DNA from 4 places in the Serratia sp. AS12 genome. Region 3 is predicted to be linked to each of the others. Evidence: predicted binding sites of a transcription regulator. Region 3 holds the regulator's gene; each other region holds the start of a gene.

Region 1 (3,247 bases), 180 kb from region 3:
TCTGGCCGCGCACCGGGCCGACGCCGACGTTGGCGCGCCCGAGGTTACCGGTCAACAGCGCCAGGCTGGCCAGCCCTTTGACCACATCCACCGCCTGGCCGAACTGGGTGACGCCCATGCCCCACATGATGGTGGCGGAAGGGGCGCTGGCGTAAGTGCGCATCGCCTGACGGATTTGCTGGGCGCTGACGCCGGTCAGCTGTTCCACCGTTTCCGGCGCGTAATCGGCCACTTGTTGGCGATAGGCATCGAAGCCTTCGGTGTATTTCGCCACATAATCGCGGTCATACAGGTTTTCTTCGATCAGCACGTGGCCGAAGGCGTTAACCAGCGCCATATTGCAGCCGTTGTTGATTTGCAGATGCTGATCGGCGATGCGTGCGGTTTCAATACGGCGCGGATCGCAGACCACGATTTGCGCGCCTTTCTCTTTGGCTTTCAAGACCCGACGGGCGACGATCGGGTGCGAGTCGGCGCAGTTATAGCCGATGATCAGTAAACATTTGGAGTTTTCGATATCGCCGATCGAGTTGCTCATCGCGCCGTTGCCCAGCGTGGCTTGCAAACCGGCTACCGACGGGCCGTGACAGACGCGGGCGCAGCAGTCGACGTTATTGTTGCCGATCACCGCGCGGGCGAACTTCTGCATCACATAGTTGGTTTCGTTGCCGGTACCGCGTGAGGACCCGGTGTGCATAATGGCGCGTGCGCCGTGCTGCTGCTTGATGGCTTTCAGCCGCTGCGCGGTGTAGCGGATGGCTTCGTCCCAACTGACCGCTTCAAACTTGCCGCCTTTTTCGCGGCGGATCAGCGGTTGCGTCAGGCGCGGCGTCAGCAGTTTGGTGTCGTTGAGGAAGTCCCAGCCATAGTAACCCTTCAGGCACAGTTCGCCCTGATTGGTGGCGCCGTCGGCGGCTTCTGCGCGAAGGATTTTGCCGTTATCCACCACCAGTTTCATTTTGCAGCCTGCGCCACAGTAAGGGCAGACGGTCGTGATTTTTTTCATTGGTTCAGCTCCTAAAACAGAGACGACAGGTTGTCGAGCGCGGCACGGCGGCGTTTCTCGGCGTTCATTTCCTGCAACAAATTGCGGTCAACGCAGTGCAACGCTTTGGTGGGGCAGGTTTCCATACAGGCCGGGCCGGCGTCGCGACCGGTGCACAAATCGCATTTGTGGGCTTCGGCTTTGTCGCTGGTGGCCGTCAGTTGAGCGCCGTTCTGGCGGATCACCGGGCGGGTGATCACTTCCATGGCGCCGTAGGGGCAGGCCACCACGCAGGTTTTGCAGCCGATGCAGCGTTCCTGCATCACCAGCACCATGCCGTTTTGGCGGCTGATGGCGCCGTTGGGGCAGACGTTGGCGCAGGGCGCGTCTTCACACTGGCGGCATAACACGGCGGTACTGACGTTAACGCCTTTAATCACGTGTAGCCGTGGGGCGAAGGTGGCGGCGGTCAACGCCGAAATGTCCTGGGTGGCGCTGTGTGCCATGACGCAGGCGATTTCGCAGGTACGGCAGCCGATGCATTTCTTCGGATCGGCGATGATGAACCGGTTCATCAGGAACTCCTGGTTTACGGGGTTGGCAGTGGCGGAATGACAAGGTCTATACATAAAGCGTGCCAACCCACAAATATCAATAAAAGCAAAAGGTTAGTTTTTTGGTGACGAGCGAGCCGACAAAAATGACGATGACGATGTCAGGCCGTCGTCACGGTTAATGTCGAATAGCCGCCGTGGGCCTGCCAGTGACCCAGGCGCTGATGCAGGGTTTTCACCGCCTGCTGCACCGCCGGGCCAATGGGGTAGTAAAACGCCACCACCTCCGGTTGAATGCCGATGAAGGTAATGTCCGGTATGTCGGCGCGCAGTTGGTCTATCAGGAAGCTGAGCGGCATGTTGTGGGTGGTCATGATGAACATTTCGGCGATATCCGCCGGATCTATCACCCGGGTCTCGCCCGGTGCCAGCCCCATGTCGGTGGCGTCGACGATCACCAGCCGCTGTGGCCGCAGTTGGCGAATGGCGTGAATGTCATTCTCCGGCGCCGCGCCGCCGTCGATCACCGTCCAGCCGGTGGGCGGGGCGGCCTGGCACAGTTCCGCCAGCAGTGGGCCGGCGCCGTCGTCGCCCATCAGGCAATTGCCGACACATAACAAAACGCTATCCATGGTGCCTCCTGACCATCAGATAAATCGCCGGTTCGTTTTCGATGGATTGCAACAGGGCGATTAACCGTTGGCTCCAGTCTTGTTGCTGCGACGTCATTTGTCCGGCGGCGCGGCTCAGCGCGCTGGCCAGCAAATGGGTGTGGCTGCTGTCGATGCAGATTTCGCCAAAGCGTTCGACGCCGGCCAGTTTACGCCTGGCGGCACCCTCGGCCGGCAGGTGCGCAATCCAGTCGCGAAACGCCGCCAGCGGGCAATCGAGCCTGGCCTCCAGACAGTCGATCACCCCCAGGTGATGGCCGATCGCCAGGCTGTAATAGATCACTTCCTGCGCCTTGGGTGGCGCCTTCTTTTCCTGCACGAACTTGCGGCTGAGGGAATAAAACGTCACGTGGCAGACCGCGCTCATAGCCGTAACTCCCCTTGCTGTACGCGCTGATAAAGGGCTAACAGATGACCGACGATCTCTGTCAGGCGCGGGTCGTCTTGCCGTTGCAAATACGCCGCCACGCGCTGTTCCGCCGTTTGCGCGTCGGTGGCGGCCAGCAGTTGCAGGAAGTGATCGGCGATTTGCCGGCCGTAGCGATATCCGGCCAGGCGCCGCGCTTCGCGATCTACCGCCACGCGCAGCGGCTGCGGCAGTTGCGGGTGCAGCAGCGCGGTGGCCTCGCCCTCGGTTTCATCGTGCTGTTGGCGGTGGATTTTCTGTTCGAGCAGGCCGAGCGCCATGGCGAAGCCGTAAATCGTGGCGGCGGGCGTCGGCGGGCAGCCGGGGATATACACGTCAACCGGTACGATGCGGTCGGTACCGCCCCACACGCAGTACAAGTCGTGGAAAATGCCGCCGCTGTTGCCGCAGGCACCGTAGGAAATGCAGATTTTCGGATCCGGCGAGGCCTGCCAGGCGCGGATCGCCGGGATGCGCATCGCACGGGTGACTGCGCCGGTGAACAGCAAAATGTCGGCATGGCGCGGCGAGGGCACCACTTTAATACCGAAGCGTTCGGCGTCGAACAGCGGCGAAATAGCGGCGAAAATCTCGATCTCGCAGCCGTTGCAGCCGCCGCAGTCAACGCGAT
Region 2 (3,247 bases), 1.1 Mb from region 3:
TGGCCGGCGCGCGCGCCAATCTCAAAGTGCTGCACCCGCTGCCGCGCATCGACGAGATCACCACCGACGTGGATACCACGCCGTACGCCTACTACTTCCAGCAGGCAGGCAACGGCATCTTCGCCCGCCAGGCACTGCTGGCGCTGGTATTAAACGCAGATTTGGCTCTTTAAGGGGGAACCGTCATGACTCAGGATAACAAACTGCAGGTTGAAGCGATCAAGTGCGGTACGGTGATTGACCATATTCCGGCGCAGGTGGGCTTTAAGCTGCTGACGCTGTTCAAATTGACCGCCACCGACCAGCGCATCACCATCGGCCTGAACCTGCCCTCCAACGAGCTGGGCCGCAAAGACCTGATCAAAATCGAGAACACCTTCCTGACCGAGCAGCAGGCCAACCAGCTGGCGATGTACGCGCCGAAAGCCACGGTGAACCGCATCGACAACTACGAAGTGGTGCGCAAGCTGACCCTCAGCCTGCCGGACCATATCGACGGCGTGCTGACCTGCCCGAACGGCAACTGCATCAGCCGCAGCGAGCCGGTGGCGTCCAGTTTCGGCGTGAAATCCCGCGATGGCGAAGTGCATCTGAAATGCCGCTACTGCGAGAAAGAGTTCGACCATCAGGTAGTGCTGCAGGCGGATTGAAATATACCCATTTGCCGGGAACGACGCTGTTAATCCGCTCGTCACTCCCTATAATGGAATGCCGTAGGGGGCGAATTTATTCGCCCCCTACGGCGAGCACACGCAGCCGACCACGCTGCAGTTTGAAAGACAAATGGTATACCCAAAATAATTGGAGTTGCGTCAAGGCGGCAAGGGAACTCATCCCGATGAGCTTACTGTAGTAAGTGATTCGGGTGGGTGAGCGCAGCCAACACAGAGGTAGCTTCAAGTATGACGGGTATATATCAGGAGAAAAAATGTCACGTAGCATCAGCACTGAACTCGCCCCGGCAGCCATTGGTCCTTACGTGCAGGGCGTTGATCTGGGCAGCATGATCATCACTTCCGGCCAGATCCCGGTGGATCCGAAAACCGGCGCAGTGGCCGACGACGTATCCGCACAGGCACGCCAGTCGCTGGAAAACGTTAAAGCGATCGTTGAAGCCGCCGGCCTGAAAGTCGCCGACATCGTGAAAACCACGGTGTTCGTGAAAGATCTGAACGATTTCGCCACCGTAAACGCCGCTTACGAAAGCTTCTTCACCGAGCACAACGCGCCGTTCCCGGCCCGTTCCTGCGTCGAAGTGGCCCGTCTGCCGAAAGACGTGAAAATCGAGATCGAAGCCATCGCCGTTCGTCGTTAATTCCACGACCACCGCGCCCAACGGTCAGCCATCGGCTGGCCGTTTTTATTTGTCCCGCCTGAAGCAACGATCCGTTAGGGTGCGCTATCAGGGATCATAGTTAACCCAACGCACCACAATTTCGCCCCATTTTAAGGCAACGCCCGCCGCGCCTGCACCCAAATCGCGCTTTCCCCTGCCCTTTTCCTGCTTTTTACGCCGCTTTTCGCCTCTTTCACATTTTGGCACATTTTATGCTCGATCTTGTTACAGCCTGCAATGTCAACGAGGTGACGATGCTAAATATCGACCTGTCCGCTTCACCGTTTTTTGATGAGATGCTTCTGGCTGAGGGTAAACACCGGGGCCATTACGAAGCTTACTGGCATTGGCTGCAACAGGCCGACCAAAAGGCTATTCAGCGCAAAAGAGAAGAGGCTGCACTGTTGTTTCACCGGGTGGGCATTACCTTTAATGTTTACGGTGAGGATGACGGCGCCGAACGGTTGATCCCGTTCGACAGCGTGCCGCGCATCATCCCCGCCAGCGAATGGGCGATGCTCGATCGCGGCATTCGTCAGCGCGTACAGGCGCTCAACGCCTTTCTGCACGATATCTACCATCAGCAGCATATTCTGAAAGCCGGGATTATTCCGGCCGAGCAGGTGCTGGCTAACGATCAATATCAGCCCTGCATGCAGGGGGTCGATCTGCACCGCAATATTTACGCGCACATCGTCGGCGTGGATATGGTGCGCGGTGGCGACGGCCAGTATTACGTGCTGGAGGACAATCTTCGCACCCCATCCGGCGTGTCCTACATGCTGGAAAACCGCAAGATGATGATGCGCCTGTACCCGGAACTGTTCGCCCAGCAGCGCATCGCCCCGGTGGAGCGCTACCCGTCGCACCTGCTGCAAACCCTGCGCGAAAGCTCGCCGATTAACGATCCCACCGTGGTGGTGCTGACGCCGGGCCGTTTCAACAGCGCCTATTTCGAGCACAGCTTCCTGGCCCAGCAGATGGGCGTGGAGCTGGTTGAAAGCGCCGATCTGTTCGTCAAGGACGGCGCGGTGTTTATGCGCACCACCGCCGGGCCGTGCAAGGTGGATGTGATCTACCGCCGGGTGGACGACGCCTTCCTCGATCCGCTGGCGTTCCGCCCGGACTCGATGCTCGGCGTGCCGGGGCTGCTTTCCGTCTATCGCGCCGGCAACGTGGTGCTGGCGAACGCCATAGGTACCGGCGTGGCCGACGACAAGTCGATCTACCCGTACGTGCCGGACATGGTGCGCTTCTATCTGCAGGAAGAGCCGATCCTCAACAACGTGCCCACCTGGCAGTGCCGCCACAAGAATGAGCTGTCGTACGTGCTGGCGAACCTGGAACAGATGGTGGTGAAAGAGGTTCACGGCGCCGGCGGTTACGGCATGCTGATTGGGCCGGCGGCGACCAAAGACGAAATCGCCCACTTCCGCGCGCTGCTGCTGGCCAAACCGCATAACTACATTGCGCAGAACACGCTGGCGCTGTCGACCTGCCCGACCTTTGTCAACGATGGCCTGGCGCCGCGTCATATCGATCTGCGGCCGTTCGCCCTGAGCGGTGCGGAAATTCGCCTGGTGCCCGGCGGCCTGACGCGCGTAGCGCTGGCGCAAGGCTCACTGGTGGTCAACTCGTCACAAGGCGGGGGAACCAAGGATACCTGGGTGTTGGAGGATGACGCATGCTGAGCCGAACTGCCAGTGAACTCTATTGGATGGCCCGCTATCTGGAGCGGGCGGAAAGCATCGCCCGGGTGCTCGACGTGACCAACAAACTGTCGATGATGCCGATCCGCGACAGCGAAGATCATGATCTGCAGGTGCCGCTCAACCTGACCGGCACCGGGCAACTGTACGCCGCCGCCTATCCCGATCTGACGATGGCCAATCTGGTGAGCTTTTTTGCGCT
Region 3 (3,247 bases):
GGCAGCAGTACCACGGGCAGGTTATCAACGCAGTAAAAACCCATGTCTTCCAGCGCCCGCAAGGCGACGGATTTCCCTGAACCGGAACGGCCGCTGACAATCATCAGCACCATGTGGCAACTCCCCCTGGCATCTCAGTGGCGTTTATCGCCACCGTTAGAAACTTTATTATTCCGGCCTGAGCCGAAACCCATCATAGCTAAACAGTATCGTTATCCTGGCTGGAAGTCACGCCAGCCGGGCGTTACTCGGTAATGATCTGGTAAAGCTCTTCGTCGCTTTGCGCCGAGCGCAGGCGACGGCATACGGTTTTGTCGGCCAGGCGCTTGGCGACCAGCGACAGGGTATGCAAATGGGTTTTACATTGGTCTGCCGGCACCAGCAAGGCGAACAGCAGATCGACCGGCTGGTTATCAATGGCGTCAAAGGCAATAGGTTGGTCGAGACGGATAAACACGCCAACGGCCCGCAGTGTGTCCTCTTCCAGTTTGCCATGGGGAATGGCGATACCGTTGCCGATACCGGTACTGCCCATGCGCTCCCGGGTGAGAACCGCGTCAAACACCACCTGCGACGGCAGGTTGAGCTGTTTTGCAGCCAGTTCGCTGATAATCTCCAAAGCCCGTTTCTTGCTGGTGCAGTGTACCGAGCTTTTGGTGCACTCGATGTTTAACACCGAGCTTAATTGCATTGTTTCGTTGTTCATCTCATCTTCACTTAAAACCACACCATCAAGTTGCCTTGTGAGGTGATTTTTCGCCTTGTTTAACCCTGATGGCTTATCGGCGCGGTACCATACCCGTCATACTTGAAGCTGCCTCTGTGTTGGCTGTGCTTACTTACCCGAATCACTTACCTGTGTAAGTTCGTGGGATAAGCGCTCATGCCACTTCGATGCAACGTCAATTATTCAGAGTAATACAGGTAACGCGCCGACGACCTGGGCTATGTTTGAGCCGTGCCCGCTGACGGAAACGGCCCAGAATGTCAGTGTTGTTTCAGTTTGTCTTTATGTTTGTTCAATTGACGCGCCAGTTTGTCGATCAGGGCGTCAATTGCGGCATACATGTTCTCGTCTTCCGAGGTGGCATGCAACTCGCCTCCATTCACGTGCACCGTCGCTTCTGCGATCTGCTGCACTTTTTCCACGCTAAGCACGACATACACCTGATTTATGCGGTCAAAATACTGTTCGAGCTTGGCGAACTTGGTATTCACGAACTCGCGTAAAGGTTCGGTGATTTCGATGTGGTGTCCGGTAATGTTGAGCTGCATAGTGTCTTCCTTCTCTATTGAGGTCAAACCAACTGTTTACGCTGGTTGGACGGCGGGATGGACAAAGACTCTCGGTACTTGGCGACGGTACGCCGCGCCACGATGATCCCCTGATCGGAGAGCAGGGTGGCCAGCTTGCTGTCGCTGAGCGGTTTAGCGGGGTTTTCCGCCGCAATCAATTTCTTCACTAACGCCCGGATCGCCGTAGAGGAAGCTTCGCCTCCGCTGTCGGTATTCACATGGCTGGAGAAGAAATATTTCAACTCGAAAATGCCGCGCGGACTGTGCAGAAACTTCTGCGTGGTGACACGTGAGATTGTCGATTCATGCATCTCCACGGCCTGAGCGATATCCGCCAGCACCATGGGCTTCATAAATTCAGCACCCTGTTCAAAGAACGCCTGTTGCTGCTCGACGATGCAGCGCGTGACTTTCAGCAAGGTGTCGTTACGGCTTTCCAGGCTCTTGATCAGCCATTTCGCTTCCTGCAGATTGCTGCGGATATACTGGCCGTCACTGTCGTTACGCGCGCTGCTGCCCATGGCGGCGTACTGCTGGTTGATCTTCAGCCGCGGAATGCTGTCGGCGTTGAGCTCTACCGTCCAACTGTCCTGTACCTTGCGTACCAGCACGTCCGGGATCACGTATTCTGACTCGCCAGTATTGATCGACTGGCCCGGGCGCGGATCAAGAGACTGAATCAGCAGCATCGCTTCTTTCAGTGTATCTTCTTTTAGCCGGGTTGTTCGCATCAGGCTGCGAAAGTCGTGATTGGCCAACAGAGCCAGATGTTCGCTGATGATCAGGCGCGCTTCAGCCAGATAGGGCGTATCTTTTGCGTATTGGGAAAGCTGGATCAGCAGACAGTCGCGCAGATCGCGCGCGGCGACGCCAACCGGATCAAAACGCTGCACGCGCTTCAAAACCGCTTCGACTTCGTCCATTGTCACACTCTCGTCACCCATGCTCTCCAGAATATCTTCCAGCGGTACGGTGAGATAGCCGGTGTCGTCGACGGCGTCGACTATCGAGGTGGCAATGGCGATATCGGTATCGGAGAATGGCGTGAGATCCACCTGCCACATCAGGTAATCCTGCAGCGTCTGGGTGGTTTCGCCCTGATAGACCGGCAACTCATCATCGCTGTAATCGGTGCCGGTGCCGGACGGTGTACCTGCGGTGTAGATTTCGTCCCAGGTGGCGTCAAGCGGCAGCTCTTCGGGCATGTCCTTTTGTTCCAACGCCTCGCGGGTATCCAGCCCTTCGGTCTCGGTACTCTCTTTGGCGTCGATTTCTTCGTGCAGATCGGTCTGCTCAAGCAGGGGATTGCTCTCTAACGCCAGCTGTATCTCCTGCTGGAGCTCAAGCGTGGACAACTGCAGCAGGCGGATAGCCTGCTGGAGCTGGGGGGTCATGGCCAGTTGTTGGCTGAGCCTGAGTTGCAAACCTTGCTTCATAATCTTCAGTCTACTTCCGTTAACAGTCGTCCATCAGGACGCGCCGGCACTCAGAGGCGGAATTCTTCGCCCAGATAAACGCGTTTCACCTGCTCGTCAGCCAAAATGGCATCCGGCGTGCCGTGAGCAATCAGTTTGCCTTGGCTGACGATATAGGCACGTTCACACACGTCCAGCGTTTCGCGCACGTTGTGGTCGGTGATCAGCACGCCCAGGCCGCTGTCACGCAAGTGCTCGATAATTTTTTTAATGTCGATAACGGAAATGGGATCAACCCCGGCGAACGGCTCATCCAGAAGGATGAATTTCGGGTTAGCCGCCAACGCACGGGCGATCTCCACACGGCGGCGTTCGCCACCGGACAACGCCTGGCCCAGGTTATCGCGCAGATGGGAGATATGAAACTCTTCCATCAGCTCAACCGCACGGTCCGCACGCTGCTCGCTGCTGAGATCCTCGCGGATCTCCAGGACAGCCATCAGGTTGTCATACACGCTCAGGCGACGGAAGATCGA
Region 4 (3,247 bases), 1.7 Mb from region 3:
AACTGACGTCGCAACAGTCGATCCTGCAACAGGCGGTGGTGGCAGGCGAGCGCATTTTCGAGCTGATGGACCGCAGCCAGCAAAGCTACGGGACGGACGATCGCCCGCTGGAAAGCGGCCGTATCGACATCGACAACCTGAGTTTCGCTTACCGTGAAGATAAAAAGGTGCTGCAACATATTTCGCTGTCGGTGCCTTCGCGCGGTTTCGTGGCGCTGGTTGGCCATACCGGCAGCGGCAAGAGCACCTTGGCTAATTTGCTGATGGGCTATTACCCGGTCAACGAAGGTGAAGTGCGCCTTGACGGCCGTCCGCTGTCCAACCTGTCGCACCGCACGCTGCGCCAGGGCGTGGCAATGGTGCAGCAAGATCCGGTGGTGATAGCCGAATCGGTGCTGGCCAACGTGACTCTGGGGCGCAACATCAGCGAAGAGGCGGTCTGGCAGGCGCTGGAAACGGTGCAGTTGGCTGAGCTGGTACGGACCTTCCCGCAAGGCATCCATACCCGTCTGGGCGAGCAGGGCAACAACCTGTCGGTGGGCCAGAAACAGCTGTTGGCAATGGCCAGAGTGTTGGTGCAGGCGCCGCAGATCCTGATCCTCGACGAGGCGACCGCCAATATTGACTCTGGAACCGAGCAGGCGATCCAGCGCGCGCTGCGTTTGATCCGTGAACACACCACGTTGGTGGTGATCGCTCACCGTTTGTCGACCATTGTCGATGCCGACTCGATTCTTGTGTTGCACCGCGGTCAGGCAGTCGAGCAGGGTAATCATCAGCAACTGCTGGCGCAACAGGGGCGTTACTACCAGATGTATCAACTGCAACTGGTGGGCGAGGAACTGGCCGCCGCCAGCCGCGAAGAAACGCAAATCGCATAATCCCAGGGGCCGGTCATCAAAACCGGCCCTTTCTTTTTCCCGCCACGCACCACAAACAGGCATCCCTTCTTTTCAAATCCCTTTCTCTGCACTTTTTAGACGCGTCGCGCACCAAAATGGTGCGCAATATTTAATCAATTCCCTTCGCGGGAACTGGTTGCCGGGTAGCCGTGGTTCGTCGCATCGCCACCCCGTCGGTTAATTTGCTGAATTCGCGTACAAAACCATTTGTGGCATAGCCTTTGCTTTATAAGACTCGTACCAAGGGGGAATTTGGGCTTAATTCGTGGAGGGGCAATATGAAGCTGGTTACCGTGGTGATTAAACCATTCAAGCTGGAGGACGTGCGTGAAGCCCTATCCTCTGTAGGTATTCAGGGGCTGACCGTAACCGAAGTGAAAGGGTTTGGTCGCCAGAAGGGACATGCTGAGCTCTATCGCGGAGCGGAATACAGCGTCAACTTCTTACCTAAAGTCAAAATCGACATTGCTATCGCCGACGATCAGTTAGACGAAGTGGTTGATGTCATTAGTAAAGCGGCCTACACCGGTAAAATCGGTGACGGCAAAATTTTCGTTGCCGAATTGCAACGTGTCATTCGCATTCGCACCGGCGAAACAGACGAAGCAGCACTGTAATCACAGGCTCAGTAAAGTAATGGGGATGGATTGATAATGAAAAAACTTTTATCCATGTTGGGCCTGAGTACGGTAACCATGGTTCCTTCTTTGGCCCTGGCCGCTCCGGCGGTCGCAGACAAGGCTGACAACGCGTTCATGATGATTTGCACCGCTTTGGTGCTGTTCATGACCTTGCCGGGCGTAGCTCTGTTTTACGGTGGTTTGTTGCGTTCCAAGAACGTGCTCTCCATGTTGACTCAGGTCACTGTCACCTTCGCAATGGTGTGCGTGCTGTGGGTGCTTTATGGCTACAGCCTGGCTTTCAGCGAGGGCAATGCGTTCTTCGGCGGATTCCAGACGGCGATGCTGAAAGGCATTGGCATCGATAGCGTCACTGGCACCTTTAGCCAGATGATCCACGTGGCATTCCAGGCTTCCTTTGCCTGTATTACCGTTGCGCTGGTGGTGGGCGGCTTTGCCGAGCGTATCCGCTTCTCTGCGGTAGTGATTTTTGCGGCCATCTGGTTCACCATTTCCTACCTGCCGATTGCACACATGGTATGGGGCGGCGGTTTCCTGGCCGCTGACGGCGCGCTGGACTTTGCCGGCGGCACCGTAGTGCACATCAACGCGGCAAGCGCCGGGCTGATTGGCGCCTACCTGTTGGGTAAACGTGCCGGCTTCGGCAAAGAGGCCTTCAAGCCGCACAACCTGCCGATGGTGTTTACCGGCGCTTCAATCCTGTATGTCGGCTGGTTTGGCTTCAACGCCGGTTCTGCCAGCGCGGCTAACGGCATTGCGGCACTGGCGTTCCTGAACACCGTGGTTGCTACCGCCGGCGCGATCCTCTCCTGGACCTTTGCCGAGTGGATTGTGCGCGGCAAACCTTCACTGCTGGGTGCGTGCTCCGGTTGTATCGCCGGGCTGGTCGCTATCACGCCGGCTGCGGGTACCGTGGGTATCGGCGGGGGGCTGATTATCGGCCTGGTGGGCGGCGTTGCCGGTTTGTGGGGCGTGGTCACGCTGAAGAAATGGCTGAATGTGGATGATACCTGTGACGTGTTCGGCGTGCATGGCGTGTGCGGCATCGTCGGCTGTCTGCTGACCGGTGTGTTCACTTCTGCCTCACTGGGCGGTACCGGGTACGCAGAAGGCGTTACCATGAGCCATCAGGTGCTGATCCAGCTGATGAGCGTGGCAATCACCCTGGTCTGGTCCGGTGTGGCTGCTTTCATCGCCTTTAAAGTGGCGGGCGCCATCGTCGGTCTGCGCGTACCGGAAGAGCAGGAGCGCGAAGGTCTGGACGTCAACAGCCATGGCGAGAGTGCCTATAACCAATAAGCCTTGAAGAAGGGCAGTGCGCTAAATAACACGAAAAATAATGATGATGCGAAAAGGGCGATGGTGACATCGCCCTTTTTTTCTTTTTTAGGCTTCGCGCTGGCGAATCACGCCTTCTTGTACCGTGGTGGCGACCAGTACGCCTTCACGGGTGTAGAACTGGCCGCGCACAAAGCCGCGTGCGCCAGAGGCGGAGGAGCTTTCCACCACGTACAGCAACCAGTCGTCCATGCGGAACGGCCGGTGGAACCACATCGAATGATCGATAGTCGCCACCTGCATGCCCGGCTCAAGGAAGCCGACGCCGTGCGGCTGTAGCGCCGTCGGCAGGAAGTTGAAATCTGACGCATAGCCCAGCAGATATTGGTGGATACGCTGATCGTCCGGCATGGTGCCGTTGGCGCG

The links. The regulator sigma-54, encoded in region 3, starts transcription at its own class of promoters, with help from an activator protein. The targets are predictions, from matches to a motif close to GTTGGCACANNTTTCGCTNT.
Region 1: a site for sigma-54 is predicted at 1,608-1,627, ahead of hydN (electron transport protein HydN). Genes of this name have one in related genera too.
Region 2: a site for sigma-54 is predicted at 1,536-1,555, ahead of SERAS12_RS02480 (circularly permuted type 2 ATP-grasp protein). Genes of this name have one in related genera too.
Region 4: a site for sigma-54 is predicted at 1,111-1,130, ahead of glnK (P-II family nitrogen regulator). Genes of this name have one in related genera too.

The regions. Positions count from the first base shown of each region.
Region 1 covers NC_015566.1:4,649,554-4,652,800, reverse strand. Annotated here, with positions in the region: gene fdhF (formate dehydrogenase subunit alpha) at 1-1,006, opposite strand, end outside; gene hydN (electron transport protein HydN) at 1,018-1,560, opposite strand; gene hycI (hydrogenase maturation peptidase HycI) at 1,701-2,171, opposite strand; gene SERAS12_RS21550 (formate hydrogenlyase maturation HycH family protein) at 2,164-2,577, opposite strand; gene SERAS12_RS21545 (NADH-quinone oxidoreductase subunit B family protein) at 2,574-3,247, opposite strand, start outside.
Region 2 covers NC_015566.1:531,581-534,827, reverse strand. Annotated here, with positions in the region: gene pyrB (aspartate carbamoyltransferase) at 1-173, shown strand, start outside; gene pyrI (aspartate carbamoyltransferase regulatory subunit) at 186-650, shown strand; gene ridA (2-iminobutanoate/2-iminopropanoate deaminase) at 929-1,315, shown strand; gene SERAS12_RS02480 (circularly permuted type 2 ATP-grasp protein) at 1,591-3,027, shown strand; gene SERAS12_RS02475 (alpha-E domain-containing protein) at 3,021-3,247, shown strand, end outside.
Region 3 covers NC_015566.1:4,826,774-4,830,020, reverse strand. Annotated here, with positions in the region: gene rapZ (RNase adapter RapZ) at 1-113, opposite strand, end outside; gene ptsN (PTS IIA-like nitrogen regulatory protein PtsN) at 245-706, opposite strand; gene hpf (ribosome hibernation promoting factor) at 988-1,275, opposite strand; gene rpoN (RNA polymerase factor sigma-54) at 1,299-2,732, opposite strand; gene lptB (LPS export ABC transporter ATP-binding protein) at 2,783-3,247, opposite strand, start outside.
Region 4 covers NC_015566.1:1,130,261-1,133,507, forward strand. Annotated here, with positions in the region: gene SERAS12_RS05225 (SmdB family multidrug efflux ABC transporter permease/ATP-binding protein) at 1-881, shown strand, start outside; gene glnK (P-II family nitrogen regulator) at 1,181-1,519, shown strand; gene amtB (ammonium transporter AmtB) at 1,556-2,842, shown strand; gene tesB (acyl-CoA thioesterase II) at 2,930-3,247, opposite strand, start outside.